One region of the Streptomyces sp. ActVer genome, then DNA from elsewhere that is predicted to be linked to it. Evidence: predicted binding sites of a transcription regulator. Region 1 holds the regulator's gene; the other holds the start of a gene.
The links. Region 1 encodes HrcA, which represses chaperone genes, less so after heat shock. Its sites were predicted from a motif close to TTNGCACTCNGNNNNNCNGAGTGCNAA; they were not measured.
Positions count from the first base shown of each region.

Region 2: the regulator HrcA is predicted to act here: its motif matches at 3,126-3,152, upstream of groL (chaperonin GroEL).

Region 1 covers NZ_JAPWHT010000538.1:299-6,356, forward strand. The annotation lists gene O3Q52_RS46675 (16S rRNA (uracil(1498)-N(3))-methyltransferase) at 1-643, opposite strand, end outside; gene O3Q52_RS46680 (nitronate monooxygenase) at 640-1,725, opposite strand; gene dnaJ (molecular chaperone DnaJ) at 1,986-3,122, opposite strand; gene hrcA (heat-inducible transcriptional repressor HrcA) at 3,123-4,139, opposite strand; gene O3Q52_RS46695 (MBL fold metallo-hydrolase) at 4,379-5,155, shown strand; gene O3Q52_RS46700 (DUF3097 domain-containing protein) at 5,246-6,049, shown strand.
Region 2 covers NZ_JAPWHT010000125.1:6,920-19,601, reverse strand. The annotation lists gene O3Q52_RS21580 (NADH:flavin oxidoreductase) at 1-1,105, opposite strand, end outside; gene groL (chaperonin GroEL) at 1,375-3,000, opposite strand; gene O3Q52_RS21570 (cold-shock protein) at 3,336-3,542, opposite strand; gene O3Q52_RS21565 (MoaD/ThiS family protein) at 3,998-4,273, opposite strand; gene thrC (threonine synthase) at 4,434-5,738, opposite strand; SAM riboswitch class I at 5,756-5,913, opposite strand; gene O3Q52_RS21555 (glucosyl-3-phosphoglycerate synthase) at 6,116-7,063, shown strand; gene O3Q52_RS21550 (trehalose-6-phosphate synthase) at 7,310-8,719, shown strand; gene otsB (trehalose-phosphatase) at 8,839-9,693, opposite strand; gene O3Q52_RS21540 (DUF3263 domain-containing protein) at 9,831-10,070, opposite strand; gene O3Q52_RS21535 (extracellular solute-binding protein) at 10,238-11,455, opposite strand; gene O3Q52_RS21530 (ROK family protein) at 11,682-12,662, shown strand.

The sequences.
Region 1 (6,058 bases):
CCTGCGTGAAGGCCGCCAACTCCTCGGGAGAGACCCCGCCTTCGGGGCCGACGACGAGCACGATCCGCCCGGAGGAGGGGAGTTCGGCCGTCGCAAGCGGCTCGCTCCCGTACGCCCGGTCCTCATGCAACACCACCCCAAGGTCCGCTTCGGCGAGAAACGCGGCAACCTGCTTGGTCGTCATCGCGTCCGCGACCAGCGGAAACCGCACCCGCCGCGACTGCTTCCCCGCCTCACGCGCGGTGGCCCGCCACTTCCCGAGCGCCTTGAGCCCCCGCTCGCCCTTCCACTGCGTGATGCAGCGGGACGCGGCCCACGGGATGATCTCGTCGACACCGGTCTCCGTCATGGTCTCGACGGCGAGTTCACCGCGGTCGCCCTTGGGGAGGGCCTGGACGACGGTGATACGGGGAGCCGGCTCGGGCTCCTCACGCACCTCGGCGATGTCCGCCACCACGAGCCGGTCCTTGCCCTCGGCCGCCTTGACGACGCCCTCGGCCCAGCGCCCGTGCCCGTCGGTGAGGACGACGTCCTCGCCCGCCCGCAGCCGCTTCACGGACACGGCATGCCGCCCCTCGGGCCCGTCGAGCACGAACTCGGGCCCGCCCGGCACCACGTCCACCACGAACACCGGGGCGGTCAACGGACCGGGCCCCCGCCCGAGTGGGACGACAACGCTGTCTTGGCGGTGGCGAGTTCGGCCGCGAGCACCTCGACCAGTTGCCCGGCGGGCAGCTCGCGCGCGAGCCGGTGGCCCTGTCCGGCCCACAGCGCCATCCCCTGGGCGTCCCCCGCCTTGGCCGCGGCCTTGCGCAGGGGGGAGGTGAGGTGGTGGACCTCGGGGTAGGCGGCGGGCGCGTACGGCCCGTGCTCGCGCATGAAGCGGTTCATCAGACCCCGCGCGGGGCGGCCGGAGAAGGCACGCGTCAACTCCGTACGTACGAAGAGGGGGTTGGTCAGTGCCTGCTTGTGCACGGCGTTGGCGCCGGACTCGGGGGTGGCGAGGAACGCCGTGCCGAGCTGGGCGGCGCTCGCGCCCGCGGCGAGCGCGGCGGCGATCTGGCTGCCGCGCATGATGCCGCCGGCCGCGACGATCGGGATCTGCACGGTCTCGCGGACCTGCGCGATCAGCGAGAGCAGTCCGATGCCGGAGCCGTCGGTCTCCGGGTTGTCCCGGTGGGTGCCCTGGTGACCGCCGGCCTCCACGCCCTGCACGATCACCGCGTCGGCGCCCGCCCACTGCACGGCCTGCGCCTCCTCGGCGGTGGTCGCCGTGACGAGGGTCAGCGTGCCGGCCCGGCTCAGGGAGTCCAGGACGTCACGCGTGGGGCAGCCGAAGTGGAAGGAGACGACCGGTACCGGGTTGTCGAGGAGTACGGCGAGCTTGGCGTCGTATCCGTCGTCGCGTCCGCTGTCGGGGTCGCCCAGTTCGGTCTCGTACCAGGAGGCCTCGCCGGCGAGCTGGTGGGCGTAGACCTCTACCGCGGCCGGGTCGGCGTACTCGGGCTGCGGCATGAACAGGTTCACGCCGAACGGGCGGCTGGTGGCGCCCCGCAACTGCTTGATCTCCTGGTACATGCCGTCGGCCGTTTTGTACCCGGCGGCGAGAAAACCGAGCCCGCCGGCTTCGGACACGGCCGCTGCGAGCTGCGGCACGGAGACGCCGCCCGCCATGGGGGCCTGCACGATCGGGAGTGGGAAGAGATCGGTCAGCGCGGAGGACATGACGGCATGTTGTCACGTCCTCCGTACAAGTCCGAATCCGGCCTTCCCTCGGGCATAAGCCACGGGAATCGGGCCGCGGGGAGAGTTCTTCGCCCCCGCCGCCCCTGCCCTCCCCCACTCTCGGCTTCGCTCGAGCGGGGGGACCCCATCGTCCCTGGGGGCTGCGCCCCCAGCCCCCCGCTCATCGGCCTGAACGGCCTCGTCCTCAAACGCCGGACGGGCTGAAAGTGTCAGCCCGGGCCGACAAATCCTCAGGACCCTCAGCGACCGTTGAACGCGTCCTTCAGCCTGGAGAACAGCCCCTGCTGCCCGGGTTGAAACTGACCCGTGGGCCGCTCCTCCCCCCGAAGCTGCGCGAGTTCGCGCAGCAGCCGTTCCTGCTCGGGATCGAGCTTGCTCGGCGTCATGACCTCGACGTGCACGATGAGATCACCGCGCCCGCCACCGCGAAGGTGCGTGATACCGCGCCCGTGCAACGGAATCGACTGCCCCGACTGCGTGCCGGGACGGATGTCGACCTCCTCCATCCCGTCGAGCGTCTCCAGCGGCACCTTGGTGCCGAGAGAGGCCGCGGTCATCGGGATGGTGACCGTGCAGTGCAGGTCGTCACCGCGCCGCTGGAAGGTGGAGTGCGCGACCTCGTGGATCTCGACGTAGAGGTCACCGGCGGGACCACCACCGGGCCCGACCTCGCCCTCGCCCGCGAGCTGGATCCGCGTGCCGTTGTCGACACCGGCGGGAATCTTCACGGTCAGGGTCCGACGCGAGCGGACCCGCCCGTCACCGGCGCACTCGGGGCACGGCGTCGGAACGACCGTCCCGAACCCCTGGCACTGCGGACACGGCCGGGACGTCATGACCTGGCCCAGGAAGGACCGCGTCACCTGGGACACCTCACCGCGACCGCGGCACATGTCGCAGGTCTGCGCGGAGGTGCCGGGCGCGGCGCCCTCGCCACTGCACGTCGTACACACGACGGCCGTGTCGACCTGGATGTCCTTCGTGGTGCCGAAGGCCGCCTCGTCGAGGTCGATCTCCAGCCGGATCATCGCGTCCTGGCCGCGCCGCGTACGCGACCGCGGGCCCCGCTGCGACGCCGTACCGAAGAAGGCGTCCATGATGTCCGAGAAGTTCCCGAACCCGCCGGCGCCGAAGCCGCCCGCGCCCTGGCCGCCCGCCTGGGACAGCGGGTCACCGCCGAGGTCGTAGACCTGCTTCTTCTGCGGGTCCGACAACACCTCGTAAGCGGCGTTGATCTCCTTGAAGCGCTCTTGCGTCTTCGGGTCGGGATTGACGTCCGGATGCAGCTCGCGTGCGAGCCGCCGGAATGCCTTCTTGATCTCGTCCTGGGACGCGTCGCGGCGCACGCCGAGTACGGCGTAGTAGTCCGTGGCCACTTACGACTCCGCCAGGATCTGTCCTACGTACCGTGCCACCGCTCGTACCGCTCCCATCGTTCCGGGGTAATCCATGCGCGTCGGGCCGACCACGCCAAGTTTTGCTACTGCCTCGCCGCCCGAACCGTAGCCGACCGAGACGACGGACGTGGAGTTGAGTCCCTCATGGGCGTTCTCGTGACCGATCCGTACGGCCATGCCCGAATCATTGACCTCACCAAGGAGTTTGAGGAGAACGACCTGCTCCTCAAGTGCCTCCAGCACCGGACGGATGGTGAGGGGAAAGTCATGTCCGAAGCGGGTCAGATTGGCGGTGCCGCCGATCATCAGCCGCTCCTCGGTCTCCTCGACGAGGGTCTCCATGAGGGTGGAGAGCACCGTCGCGACCGTACCCCGGTCGTCCGACTCGAAGGCGTCGGGGAGATCCTGCACCAGCTGCGGGACGTCCGCGAAACGGCGGCCCGCGATCCGGCTGTTGAGCCGCGCGCGTAGATCCGCCACAGAGGCCTCCCCGAAGGGCGCCGGGCAGTCCACCATGCGCTGCTCGACCCGGCCGGTGTCCGTGATCAGTACGAGCATGACGCGGGCCGGGGCCAGCGACAGCAGCTCCACATGACGCACGGTCGACCGTGTCAGGGACGGGTACTGCACGACGGCGACCTGCCGCGTGAGCTGCGCGAGGAGCCGGACGGTCCGCCCCACGACGTCGTCGAGATCGACGGCGTTGTCGAGGAAGCTGTGGATCGCCCGCCGCTCCGGCGCGGTCATCGGCTTGACGCCCGCGAGTCTGTCGACGAAGAGGCGGTAGCCCTTGTCCGTGGGGATACGGCCCGCGCTGGTGTGCGGCTGGGCGATGTAGCCCTCGTCCTCGAGCACGGCCATGTCGTTACGGACGGTCGCCGGGGAGACGCCCAGCCGGTGGCGCTCCGTGAGCGCCTTGGAACCGACCGGCTCCTCGGTGCCCACGTAGTCCTGGACGATGGCGCGCAGCACTTCGAGCCTGCGTTCACTGAGCATCGCGCACACCTCCAGCTGGTCTTCCCCGCGGTCTTCGATGCGGTCCTCGATCATCCTCGATCGCCTTGCCTGGCACTCAGCGTGCGCGAGTGCCAGCATCCCCGGGCCAAGTGTACGGCCGGTAGGTGCGACCCGGGCAAGGGCGACCCTGCGATGTCACGACGACGTGTACGGGGCTGTCCCGCTCTGTCCCGACTACTGTCCGCGCACTTCACGGGGCGTGGGGCTAGCGTCGGTGCATGAGGGTGACTTGGGAAGAGGCCGGGTGGGAGGAACTGGGTCCGCGGGTGGGGCGCTGCCGGCTTCCGGTGTGGGACTGCACGGCGGGGCTCGTGGTGGGCGAGGGCGCGGCGCTCATGATCGACGCGGGGTCGGGGCTGCGGGAGGGCGCGCGGCTGCGTACGGAGGCGCGGCGGTTGCTCGGGGGCGGGCGGGTCACCCATCTCGCGCTCACCCACCCGCACTTCGATCATGTCTTCGGCGCGGCGGCGTTCGCGGGGGTCGAGGTCTTCGGAGCGGTGGGCCTTGAGCGGGTGCTCGTCGACGGACGGGACGAGTTGCGGGCGGACGCCGAGCGCAACGGCGCCGATCCGGGCGAGGCGGCCGAGGCGGCGGACCTCCTCGTCCGCCCCCGCCATCTCGTCTCCGGCGAGTGGACGCTCGACCTGGGCGGCGGAGTGCAGGTCCTGCTGGCGAACGTGGGCCCCGGCCACACGGGCCACGACCTGGCGGTTCTGGTCCCCGGAAGCCCTGGGTCCCCCGGCGGCCCCGACGGCGCCGACGGGCCCGGGACGGGCTCTCCGGAGATCGTCTTCTGCGGCGACCTCGTCGAGGAGTCCGGCGAACCCCAGGCGGGCCCCGACGCCGTCCCCGCCCGCTGGCCCGCGGCCCTGGACCGGCTGCTGGCCCTCGGGGGCGAGGACGCCGTGTACGTGCCCGGCCACGGGGCGGCGGTCGACGCCGGGTTCGTACGGGCCCAACGGGACGCGCTGGCACGGCGTTTCGGCGTGTCGTAGGGGCTCGTGGGCCGGGTCGCGGAAGGCTCATCGGCGTGTCGCAGGGGGGCTCGGTGCGCCGGGCGGGGACCTTCTCCTATCGTCATCCGAATGCGCCAGTACTCAGCGGACCTGACCCCTCCGTGGAAGAAGCCCAAGCCCGTGCCCGAGGTGGCGGCGGAGCCGGGGCTCGTGGTCGAGGAGCCCGGGACCGGGTTCTGCGGTGCCGTGATCCGTTGCGAGGCGGGGACGGTCACCCTGGAGGACCGCTTCGGCAAGCACCGGGTGTTTCCGCTGGAGCCCCGGGGGTTCCTGCTGGAGGGGCGCGTGGTGACGCTGGTGCGCCCGTCGTCCGCACCCGTACGCCCCAGTCGTACGGCTTCGGGTTCCGTTGCTGTGCCCGGGGCTCGGGCCCGGGTCGCCCGGGCGGGGCGCATCTACGTCGAGGGGCGGCACGACGCGGAACTGGTCGAACGGGTCTGGGGCGACGACCTCCGGATCGAGGGTGTCGTCGTCGAGTACCTGGAGGGCATCGACGATCTGCCCGCCATCGTCGAGGAGTTCGATCCCGGGGCGGATGCGCGGCTCGGGGTGCTGGTCGACCATCTCGTGCCCGGCACGAAGGAGTCGCGGATCGCGGAGGCCGTGACGAGTGAGTACGCGCTTGTCGTGGGGCATCCGTACATCGACGTCTGGGAGGCCGTGAAGCCGGCGTCCGTCGGCATCCCGGGGTGGCCCCGTGTGCCGCGGGGGCAGGACTGGAAGACGGGGGTCTGCCGGGCCCTGGGCTGGCCCGAGAACACGGGTGCCGCGTGGCAGCGGATCCTCGGCTCTGTCCACTCCTACCGGGACCTGGAGCCGGAGCTCCTGGGCCGAGTGGAAGAACTGATCGACTTCGTCACGGCACCGGGGTGAGCGCGGCGG
Region 2 (12,682 bases), on a different contig from region 1:
CCGCCGCGTCGTACGCGCCCAGCTCGTCGAACCGGCCGTCGAGGACCTTTGCCGCCCACTGGGGGTCCTGGAGGAGGGCGCGGCCCACGGCCACCATGTCGAACTCGTCGCTCTCCAGGCGGTCCAGCAGGTCGTCGATGCCCCTGGCCGGGGCGCCCTCGCCCTGGAAACCCTTGAGGAAGTCGCCGTCGAGGCCGACCGAGCCGACGGTGATGACCGGCTTGCCCGTCAGCTTCTTCGTCCAGCCGGCCAGGTTCAGGTCCGAGCCGTCGAACTCCGGGCGCCAGTAGCGGCGGGTGGAGGCGTGGAAGGCGTCCACACCGGCCGCGGCGAGCGGGGCCAGCAGCGCCTCCAGCTCCTCCGGCGTCTCGGCGAGGCGGGCTTCGTAGGCCTGCTGCTTCCACTGCGAGAAGCGGAAGATGATCGGGAAGGACGGCGAGACGGCGGCACGCACCGCGGCCACGATCTCCGCGGCGAACTGCGTCCGGGCGACGAGGTCACCGCCGTACGCGTCGGTGCGGCGGTTCGTCCCGGCCCACAGGAACTGGTCGATCAAGTAGCCGTGCGCGCCGTGCAGTTCGACCCCGTCGAAGCCGATGCGCTCGGCGGCGGCAGCGGCCTCGGCGAAGGCCTGGATGACGTCGTCCAGGTCCTGCTGGGTCATGGCCTTGCCGGTGACCTCGGCGCCTTCCGTGTGGATACCGGACGGGCTGACGGACGGGGCGTCCGCGAACGGCGGCTCACCGGCCCTGCGCACGCTCCCGATGTGCCAGAGCTGCGGCACGATCTTCCCGCCCGCCGCGTGCACGGCCTCGGCGACCTTCGCCCATCCGGCCAGCTGCTCCGCCCCGTGGAAGCGGGGGATGTCGTCGCTCTGCCCGGCCGACTCATGGCCCACGTACGTGCCCTCGGTGACGATCAGGCCGACCCCGGCGGCGGCACGGCGTGCGTAGTACGACGCCACGTCCTCCCCCGGAACACCGCCCGGCGAGAACTGCCGGGTCATCGGCGCCATCGCGATCCGGTTCGGAACGGTCAGTCCGTTGAGGGCGACGGGCCGGGAAAGGATCTCGGCCGCGCGGGAGGCGGAGGGGACGACAGTCACGTAGGGGCTCCTCGTGGGGGTGGAGTGGTCGAGCGGTCGGTCGAGGGATCCACGCGTACGCATCCCAATTGGTATGTGCACACGCATGAACCACTCCAGGCGACAACCACTCCAACCCTCGTCGCATTCCGCCACCCCACCGCCCACCCCTGTGACCCCGGACACGCCCGAGGGCGGCACCCCTGGAATGGGATGCCGCCCTCGTTCGCGTAACGCGAAGTACTGCGTGCTGCGATGAACTACCGAGCCTTGGCTGCTTGCGCAGGGGCTCAGAAGTCCATGTCACCGCCCGGCATGCCGCCCGGAGCGCCGCCGGCGGCGGCCTTCTCCGGCTTGTCGGCGATGACGGCCTCGGTGGTGAGGAACAGCGCGGCGATGGACGCGGCGTTCTGCAGGGCAGAGCGCGTGACCTTCGCCGGGTCGATGATGCCTTCGGCGATCATGTCGACGTACTCACCGGTCGCGGCGTTCAGGCCGTGGCCGACGGGCAGGTTGCGCACCTTCTCGACGATGACGCCGCCTTCGAGACCACCGTTGACGGCGATCTGCTTGAGCGGGGCCTCCAGGGCGAGCTTCACGGCGTTGGCGCCGGTCGCCTCGTCACCCTCCAGGTCCAGCTTCTCGAAGACCGAGGAGGCCTGGAGCAGGGCCACGCCACCACCGGCGACGATGCCCTCCTCGACGGCCGCCTTCGCGTTGCGAACGGCGTCCTCGATGCGGTGCTTGCGCTCCTTGAGCTCGACCTCGGTGGCGGCACCGGCCTTGATGACGGCCACGCCGCCGGCCAGCTTCGCCAGGCGCTCCTGGAGCTTCTCGCGGTCGTAGTCCGAGTCGGAGTTCTCGATCTCGGCACGGATCTGGTTGACGCGACCGGCAACCTGGTCCGCCGAACCCGAGCCGTCGACGATCGTCGTCTCGTCCTTGGTGATGACGATCTTGCGAGCGCGGCCGAGCAGCTCAAGGCCCGTGTTCTCGAGCTTGAGGCCGACCTCCTCGGAGATGACCTCGCCGCCCGTGAGGATGGCGATGTCGTTCAGCATCGCCTTGCGGCGGTCGCCGAAGCCCGGAGCCTTGACGGCGACGGACTTGAAGGTGCCACGGATCTTGTTGACGACCAGGGTCGACAGGGCCTCGCCCTCGACGTCCTCGGCGATGATCAGCAGCGGCTTGCCCGACTGCATGACCTTCTCCAGGAGCGGGAGCAGGTCCTTGACGTTGGCGATCTTCGAGTTCGCGATCAGGATGTAGGGGTCGTCGAGGACGGCCTCCATACGCTCCATGTCGGTGGCGAAGTACGCCGAGATGTAGCCCTTGTCGAAGCGCATACCCTCGGTGAGCTCGAGCTCCAGACCGAAGGTCTGGGACTCCTCGACCGTGATGACGCCTTCCTTGCCGACCTTGTCCATCGCCTCGGCGATGAGCTCGCCGATCTGGGTGTCGGCGGCGGAGATGGAGGCCGTCGAAGCGATCTGCTCCTTGGTCTCGACATCCTTCGCCTGCTCCAGCAGGGCACCGGAGACGGCCTCGACGGCCTTCTCGATACCGCGCTTGAGAGCCATCGGGTTGGCGCCGGCGGCGACGTTGCGAAGGCCCTCGCGGACCAGCGCCTGCGCCAGAACGGTCGCGGTGGTCGTACCGTCACCGGCGACGTCGTCCGTCTTCTTGGCGACTTCCTTGACCAGCTCAGCGCCGATCTTCTCGTACGGGTCCTCGAGCTCGATCTCCTTGGCGATGGAAACACCATCGTTGGTGATCGTGGGGGCGCCCCACTTCTTCTCGAGGACGACGTTGCGACCCTTGGGACCAAGGGTGACCTTGACGGCGTCGGCGAGCTGGTTCATCCCGCGCTCGAGACCGCGCCGTGCCTCCTCGTCGAACGCGATGATCTTGGCCATGTGAAGTGGTCCTCCCGGACTGGGGTGGAATCTCCAGGACCGCGCCCGCGCCCGCGACGGACGGCCTGCCGACCTCGTGGTTCCTTGCCCCACCCGGCCTGCGGGCCTCACCGACCCGGTCCTCGTTATCACTCTCACCTTCAGAGTGCTAACGCCAATGATTAGCACTCGACCCATGCGAGTGCAAGCGGCTCAGGATGATCCGCAGGTGGGAGCAGGTGGGAAGAGAGCGCACGGACGGCGCGTACGGGGTGCGGGCGTGCCGAAGGGCCCGCACCCCGTGGGGTACGAGCCCTTCGGAAGAAGAACGTCGCTGCAGTAAGTCGGCGCGTGCTTCAGCCGGTCGCCAGTCGGACCATGTCCGCCTGCGGCCCCTTCTGGCCTTGCGAGATCTCAAAATCGACCCGCTGACCCTCTTCCAGGGTGCGGTAGCCGTCCATCTGAATCGCGCTGTAGTGGACGAAAACATCCGCACCACCGTCGACCGCGATGAAGCCGTACCCCTTCTCCGCGTTGAACCATTTGACGGTGCCCTGAGCCATGCCTAACTCCCCTATTACTGGCCCTTGCACAGACCCGCACTTCGCGGATCCGGGTCAGACCTCACCCCCCAACGGTTGGGGGTGTGCGCCGGAACGCGTCGACCGCGGCTGAATGTATCCGTCCAACTGCCGTCTGCAACAGGTCAATCCGACGAGAATTCCGGGCACGACCGATCGGGAATATGTGAAGAATTCACGAAGATTCAGGGCAAGTCGGGCCCCATGAATGCCATAAAAGGCTCAAAAAGGCGGGGCACTTTGGCTACTTCTTGTCGGGCTTCGGGCGGGATCTCAATGCGCCCGGCGTGCGGATCGAAGCAGGTTCCCCAACTGTACCGCGCTCAACCATACAGAATTGCCCCTTCCGCTTCTCTCACGGAGGGGGCAATTCGATGAACTCTCGGTGACGGCCGTTACCGAAGGTAATGATCAGCCCTCGGCGCGGCTCCCGACGGTCAGCCGCCGGCGACGGCGGGAATGATCGACACCCCGGCCCCGTCCGGCGTCGCCGTCTCCAGCCCCTGCTCGAAGCGGACGTCGTCGTCGTTCACGTACACGTTGACGAACCGCCGCAGCTGCCCCTGGTCGTCCAGGACCCGGGCGGCGATCCCGGCATGGTTCTTCTCCAGATCGGCGATGACCGCACCAAGAGTCCCACCCTCAGCAGAAACCTCGGCCTTGCCGCCCGTATAGGTGCGCAGGATGGTGGGGATACGAACGTTGACGCTCATGGGGTTAGACCTCCGTCGGAGTGGGCGGCCCCGTCAGGGGCGCGGGGAACTGCGCGGTCTTTGACTTCTGGGGGCGCGGGGAACTGCGCGGTCTTTGTCTTTAGGGGGCGCGGGGAACTGCGCGACCAGCCCCCGCCGGCCCGCAGCGAAGGAACAACGACTAGCCGAGCCCAGCCTCACGGAAGGAATCCAGGTTCGGCCGGATCGTCGCGGTCAGCCCCGTGTCGGAAGCAACCGCGTCCAAGGTCTTCAGACCGTCCCCGGTGTTGAGCACAACAGTGGTCAGACTCGGATCCAGCAGACCGTTCTCGATCAGCTTCTTCGCCACCCCCACCGTCACACCACCGGCGGTCTCCGCAAAGATCCCCTCCGTACGCGCCAGCAACTTGATCGCGTCGACCACCTGCTCGTCGTTCACGTCCTCCACGGCCCCACCCGTACGCCGGGCGATATCGAGAACGTAAGGACCATCCGCCGGGTTTCCGATCGCGAGCGACTTCGCGATCGTGTTCGGCTTCTGCGGCCGTACGACGTCGTGCCCGGCCTTGTACGCCACGGACACCGGCGAACAGCCCTCGGCCTGCGCACCGAAGATCTTGTACGGCTTGTCCTCGACGAGCCCGAGCTTGATCAGCTCCTGCAGACCCTTGTCGATCTTCGTGAGCTGCGAGCCCGAGGCGATGGGCACGACGAGCTGGTCGGGCAGCTGCCAGCCGAGCTGCTCACAGATCTCGTACGCCAGGGTCTTGGAGCCCTCCGCGTAGTACGGCCGCAGGTTGACGTTGACGAAGCCCCAGCCCTCGCCGGCCGGGTCGCCGATCAGCTCGGAGCAGAAACGGTTCACGTCGTCGTAGTTGCCCTCGATGCCGACGAGCTCGCCGCCGTAGACCGCGGCCATGACGACCTTGCCCTGCTCCAGGTCGTGCGGGATGAACACGCAGGACCGGAAGCCGGCGCGCGCGGCGGCGGCGCCCACCGCGCCGGCGAGGTTGCCGGTGGAGGAGCAGGAGAGGGTGGTGAAGCCGAAGGCACGCGCGGCCTCCAGCGCCTGGGCGACGACACGGTCCTTGAAGGAGTGCGTCGGGTTCCCGGAGTCGTCCTTCACGAAGAGCTTGCCGGCGTCGACACCCAGCTCGCGCGCGAGGTTGTCGGCCTGGACGAGCTTGGTCCAGCCGGGGTTGATGTTCGGCTTGTCGGCCACGTCCGCCGGGACGGGCAGCAGCGGCGCGTACCGCCAGATGTTCGCGGGGCCCGCCTCGATCCGCTTGCGGAGCTCTTCGGCGTCGTAGGCCGAGAAGTCGTACGCGATCTCCAGCGGGCCGAAACACTCCTCGCAGGCGAAGACCGGACCGAGCGGGACGCGGTGGCCGCATTCACGGCAGGAAAGCGCGGCGGCCGGTCCGAGGTCGACGGAGTTCGCGGCGGGGGTGGAGTTCGTGGTGCTTGCAACTGTCTGCGCAGCCATGGAGGCGAGGCCCTTTCTCCTCATCTTCCTCACGACGCACTTCGCCGTGAGACGGATTTGGCACCTTCCCGAGCCGGGAGCCTCGCTGCGCTGATCGACGATGATCAGGACGAGACCGGCTGGAGGGTTGCCGGGGCTTCAACGGGCCGTATCCCTCTGCCCCTCTGGATGAGCGGTATTCAGTTGTGGTTCTGGCTCTGGTTTTGGTTGTGCACGCAACGACCCCCGACATGCGATGGTCATCAGCGTTGTTCAAGACTGTAACCGAAGGCCTGGATGGTGGAGAGAGCCGTCCGAACCGCGAGATGACAGTGACGCACCCGACAGTGCCTCGCGCCGGGCACACGCATCCCAATGAACGCAAGGGAGAGCCGCACGTGCTGGAAGACGTCGAGCGCTGGCTGAGCACGCGCTCCTGGTCCGTAGAGGACCGCCCGCTCAAGAATCTCATCGCCGCGAAGCGTGCCACCGGCTCCACGGTGAGTGTCGTACTGCCCGCGCTCAACGAGGAGGAGACCGTCGGCGAGATCGTCGCGATCATCCGCCGTGAGCTGATGACCAGGAAGGTGCCGCTCGTCGACGAGATAGTGGTGATCGACTCGGGTTCGACGGACCGCACCTCCGAGGTCGCCGCCGAGGCGGGCGCCCGCGTCGTGCACCGGGACGAGATCCTGCCCCGAATCCCCGCCGTCCCCGGCAAGGGCGAGGTGCTCTGGCGCTCGCTGCTCGTCACCAGCGGGGACATCGTCGCCTTCGTCGACGCGGACCTGAAGGAGTTCTCGGCGGACTTCGTCTCCGGGATCGTCGGCCCGCTCCTCACCGAACCGGGCGTGGATCTCGTCAAGGCGATGTACGACCGCCCGCTGGGCTCCGCGGCAGGTCAGGGGGGTCGGGTCACCGAGCTCATGGCCCGCCCGCTCCTCAACATGCACTGGCCGCAGCTGGCCGGCTTCGTCCAGCCGCTGGGCGGGGAGTACGCGGCCCGCCGCTCCCTCCTCGAACAGCTCCCGTTCCCCGTCGGGTACGGCGTCGAGCTGGGCATGCTGGTCGACGCGCTGCATCTGGTGGGCCTGGACGCCCTGGCCCAGGTCGACGTCGGCGTCCGCAGACACCGCCACCAGGACGGCCAGGCCCTGGGCCGCATGTCCGCCGCGATCTACCGCACCGCCCAGCTCCGCCTGGCCCGCGGCCACATGATCCGCCCCTCGCTCACCCAGTTCGAACGAGGCGAAAACGGCTTCGAGCCGCGCACGTACTCGGTGGACATGGAGGAGAGGCCGCCGATGGCGGAGATCGAGGAGTACGTGGAACGCAAGGCGGCGTAGCGCTCCGCGGGGTGCGCCGTTGTTGTGTGCGGCGCCGTGAGGGCTGGTCGCGCCCCGCGGCGGAGCCGCAAATGTCACCGCCCCGCGCCCCTTAAAAGCCAAAAGACTGCGCAGTTCCCCGCGCCCCTTGAAGGGGCGCGGGGAACTGCGCGATCAGCCCCCACCGGCCCGCAGCCAACCGACAACCCCGCCCCCACGGCGAGTGGGAACGTTTGAGCGTTTACAGCGGGGGCTAGATTTCGTGTCATGGTCTCCACCCGCGGCACCCACAACATCCTGGTCGCCTCCAATCGCGGCCCGGTCTCGTACACCCAGGACGAGACCGGCACGCTCACGGCCAAGCGCGGCGGAGGCGGCCTGGTCTCCGGCCTCTCCGCGATCGGCCCGGACGCGGGCGCCCTGTGGGTGTGCTCGGCCCTCGGCGACGGCGACCGCGAGGCCGTACGACGCGGCGTGGGCGAAGACGGCGTACGGATGCTGGACATCGACGCCGACACCCACGCCGCCGCGTACAACGACATCGCCAACTCCGTGCTGTGGTTCGTCAACCACCTGCTCTACCAGACTCCGCTGGAGCCGGTCTTCGACAAGGAGTTCCGGCGCCAGTGGGCGGCCTACGAGACGTACAACCACGCCTTCGCCGAGGCGCTGGCCGAGGAGGCGGCGGAGGGCTCGGCCGTCCTCGTGCAGGACTACCACCTGGTCCTCGTCCCGCGGATGCTCCGCGAACTCCGCCCCGACCTGCGGATCGGGCACTTCTCGCACACGCCGTGGGCTCCGCCGGACTACTTCCGGCTGCTGCCGGACGACATCGCGGCGAAGGTGCTCGGCGGAATCCTCGGCGCGGACCGGGCCGCGTTCCTCACCCAGCGGTGGGCGGACGCGTTCACGGACTGCTGTCACGCCGTCCTGGGTCCCGGGATCCCCTCCGGTACGCGGATCGGGGTGCACGGTCTCGGGGCGGACGCGGACTTCCTGCGCGAGCGCTCGCACCGGCCGGACGTGGACGAACGGCTGGCGGTACTGCGCGAGCAGATCGGCACGGCTCCCGACGGCAGCGCCCGTAAGGCGATCGTGCGGGTCGACCGGACCGAGCTGTCCAAGAACATCGTGCGCGGACTGCTGGCGTTCCGGGAGCTGCTGGAGGAGCGGCCGGAGTGGCGCGAGCGGGTGGTGCACGTGGCGTTCGCGTACCCGTCGCGGCAGGACCTCGCGGTCTACCGCGACTACACGGCCGAGGTGCAGAGGGTCGCGGACGAGATCAACTCCCTGTACGGGACGCCCGGTTGGACCCCGATCCTGCTCAACCTCAAGGACGACTTCGCCCGTTCCCTTGCCTCCTACCGGCTGGCGGACGTGGCCCTCGTCAACCCCATCCGGGACGGCATGAACCTCGTCGCCAAGGAGGTGCCGGTCGTGTCGGACGACGGGTGCGTGCTGGTGCTTTCGCGGGAGGCGGGGGCGTACGAGGAGTTGGGCGAGGATGCGGTCGTGGTGAATCCGTACGACGTTTCGGGCACGGCCCGGGCGTTGCACGAGGCGTTGACCATGCCGGCGGGTGAGCGGGCCGAGAGGACGAAGCGGTTGGCTGTGGCCGCGACCGCCTTGCCTCCGGCGCAGTGGTTCTTGGACCAGCTTCAGGCGCTGGACTCGTAGCTCGCCGGCGCGGGGTTGTTCGGACCGTGCGGGTGCGTGGGGGCTGGTCGCGCCCCGCGGCGGAGCCGCAAATGTCACCGCCCCGCGCCCCTAAAAGACTGCGCCGTTCCCCGCGCCCCTTAGTGCGCTAGCTCAGTTGCCAGGGCAGCCAGTAGGCGTACCACTCCCTCCGGGCCGTCCACCACCAGGTCCGCCCGGTCGGACAGTTCTGTCACCTCGTTGCTGCCGCTGCAGACGAGGAGGCCGGGGGTGCCGTCGGAGCGGAGTTTTTCGACGGCGGCGAAGGCGGGGAGGTCGCCGAGGTCGTCGCCGCAGTACATGACCGACTCGGCTCCGACGTCGCGTACGTACTCGCCGAGGGCGACGCCCTTGTCCATGCCCGCCGGGCGCAGTTCCAGCACCATTCTTCCCGGTTCGACGATCAGGCCGTGGCGGGCGGCGAGCTCGGCGAGGGGTTCGCGGAGGGCCTCGAAGGCGGCCTGGGGGTCCTGGGCGCGGCGGGTGTGGACCGCGACCGCCCTGCCCTTCTCCTCGATCCAGGTGCCCTGCCAGGCGCCGATGGCGTCCAGGAACCCGGGGAGTTCGGCGCGGGCCTCGGCGACGCCGGGATGGGGGGCGGGGGCCTGGACCGTGCCGGTGACGGCGTCCCAGCGTTCCGCCCCGTAGTGGCCGAGCACGACGAGGTGCTCCAGGCCCGGGACTCCGGCGAAGCCGCCGTGGCGTACGGCCACGCCGGCCGGCCTTCCGGTGACGACGGCGACGGAGGCGACCTTCGGGGCGAGTGCCGCCAGGGCGGGTACGGCGTCCGGGTGGGCGCGGGCCTGTTCGGGGTCCGGGACGATCGGGGCGAGGGTGCCGTCGAAGTCGAAGGCGAGGACTGCCCTGTCGGGCCGCGCGATGATGGCTTCGAGGCCGTCTCGGCCCGCCGGGGTCACGGGGGTCGGCATCGACGATGACTCGGGGTGACTGGCCATGCTGCGACCTTATCCGCGGGCACCAAGTCTTTCGCCCCCGCCGCCCCTACCCATTCCCGTCCCTTACTCGGGGGCCAGCTCCCGAACCCCCGCTCCTCAGACGCCGGAGGGGCTGGAGTACCGGTGGGTGGGCTGGGTTACTGCTCCCTCTCGGTCCTGCGCACATCCCTCACCCGGCGCAAGCGGTTGATCGTCACCGGGTCGTGGGCCAGGGCCCGCGGCGCGTCCAGGAGGGCGTTCAGGAGCTGGTAGTAGCGGACGGGCGCCAGCCCCAGTTCTTCGCGTATCGCCCGCTCCTTGGCCCCCGGAGTCGCCCACCCCCGCCGCTCCAACGCGAGAACGGCAAGCTCCTGGGGTGTCAGCTCCACGTCTTCCATGCCCAGCACGCTAGCGGAGCCCGGCAAAGGCGCCCCGACAGGGGCGCGGGGAACGGCGCAGTCTTTTAGGGGCGCGGGTAACGGCGCGACCAGCCCTCACCGGCCCGCACCCGACCAACAACCCAGACCAACCAGATCAACCAGATCAACCAGATCAACCAGCGGAGCTAAGACGCGCTCTCCTCCGCGGCAGCAGCCCTCTGCAGCTGCCCCAGGATCGCCGCCGGACTGCCCTTCGGGCCCACGGCCTTGCCTATCTGCTGCTTGATGTCCGCGCTGACGGACGCCCAGGACGTCTTGGCCACGGGATACAACTCGGCATTGGGCAACTCGTCGAGGAAACCGACGAGATCCGCGTCGGACTTGTCCGCGGACATCGCCTCGGACGCCGACGTGGTCACCGGCAGCAGGTCGTACTCGTGAGAGAACCTGAGCACGTTCTTCTCGCTGTAGACGTAGTCGAGGAAGTTCCCGACCTGCTCGGCATGCCCGGGCTGCTTGAACGCCATCATCCAGTCGGCGACGCCCATCGTCGCCTTGGACCGCCCGTTGATCCCGGGCATCGGCACCATGCCGAACTTCACGCCCTTCGCCGCGGCGGCCTGCATCAGCGTGGGGTGACCGTTCAGCATCCCGACCTCGCCGCGCGCGAACGCCGCAAAGGCCTCCGCACGGTTGAGATTCGCGGGCGCGACGGGTCCGGTGAGCCCCTTCTCGACCAGTTTCTCCTTGAGCCAGGTGAAGGTCTCGACGTTCTGCTTGGAGTCGATGCCGTACGACCCGACCGTGTCGGTGTAGCCGTCGCCGCCGCTCAGCAGCCACATCATCGTCTCGGCCTGCGCCTCCTCGGGCCCCAGCGGCAGCGCGTACGGGTACTTCACGCCACGCGACTTGAGGACCTCGGCGTCGGACGCGAGCTGGCTCCAGCTCTGCGGCGGGGTGAGGCCCGCGTCGCTGAAGAGCTTCTTGTTGTAGAAGAGCAGGCGGGTCGAGGAGGCGAACGGCATGCCGTACTGCGTCCGGTCTATCTCGCCGGCCTCGGTGAGCCGGCTCACGAAGTCGGCCTGGGTGTTGATGGAGAGCAGGTCATCGGCCTTGTAGAGCTGCCCCTTCGCGGCGTAGTCGGCGTACGCGCCGATCTGCGCCATGTCGGGTGCGTCACCGTCGGCGACCATCTTCTTGACCTTGGCGTCCACCTCGTTCCACGAGTAGACGCTCACCTCGACCTTGACCCCGGGGTTCTTCGCCTCGTACGCCTTGGTCAGTTCGTCCCAGTACTTCTGGGAGCTGTTCGCCTTGGAGTCGCCGTAGTCGGCCGCCACCAGTCGCAGCGTGACGTCCCCGGACCCGGAGGAACCGCCACAGCCGCCGAGGGCCGCCGTCATGCCCAGCGCGGACACCACCGCGATCAGACCTGTCACTCGCCGCTGCACCGCTGCCGCCCCAACCTTCTCGTCCCGCACTGCCGATTCACACGGCCGGTTCACCCGGCCCGCCCGCACGGCTCGTTCACACGTGCGATCTCATGCTTTCGATTCGCAATTTCGCTCTAAGGTCTACACCACGTGAGTGGACTAGACCTCTCACGGGGTAAGGGGCGACACTGTACCCGTGAGACATGTCATCGCCCTAGACGTGGGCGGCACCGGGATGAAGGCCGCCCTCCTGGGGGCGGTCGACGCCGCGCCCTCCGGGGGGACTCCCCCCGTGCTGCACCGGGCCCGTCGCGCCACGGGCCGGGAGCACGGTCCGGACTCCGTCGTCGAGTCGATCCTCGCCTTCGCCGCCGACCTGCGCGCGCACGGCGAGCGCCACTTCGGCGAGCCCGCGGCAGCCGTCGGGGTCGCCGTGCCCGGCATCGTGGACGCCGACCGCGGCATCGCCGCGTACTCGGCCAACCTCGGCTGGCGCGACGTACCCCTGCGGGACCTGCTCAGCCGGCGGCTGGACGGGATCCCGGTCGCCCTCGGCCACGACGTGCGCACCGGCGGGCTCGCGGAGGGCCGGATCGGCGCGGGCCAGGGCGCGGACCGGTTCCTGTTCGTGCCGCTCGGCACCGGCATCGCGGGCGCGATCGGCATCGACGGCCGAGTTGAGGCGGGCGCGCACGGCTTCGCGGGCGAGATCGGCCACATCGTCGTACGCCCCGGCGGTACCCCCTGCCCGTGCGGCCAGCGCGGCTGTCTGGAGCGGTTCGCGTCCGCCGCGGCGGTCAGCGAGGCCTGGGCCGAGGCGTCCGGCGACCCGGAGGCGGACTCAGTGGACTGCGCGAAGGCCGTCGGGTCCGGGGACCCGCGGGCCCTGGTGGTCTGGCAGGAAGCCGTGGACGCGCTGGCCGACGGGCTCGTCACCGCGCTCACCCTGCTGGACCCGCGAACCCTGATCATCGGTGGCGGTCTCGCCGAGGCCGGGGAAACCTTGTTCACACCGCTACGAGCCGCGGTCGAGCGACGCGTCACCTTCCAGAAACTCCCGTCCATCGTCCCCGCCGCACTGGGGGACACGGCCGGCTGCCTGGGCGCGGGCCTCCTGGCCTGGGACCTGCTGGGCACCCCTTCCCCTTCCAACCCCGCTTCGGAGGTAACCACCTGATGACCACTGAGCGCATCGCC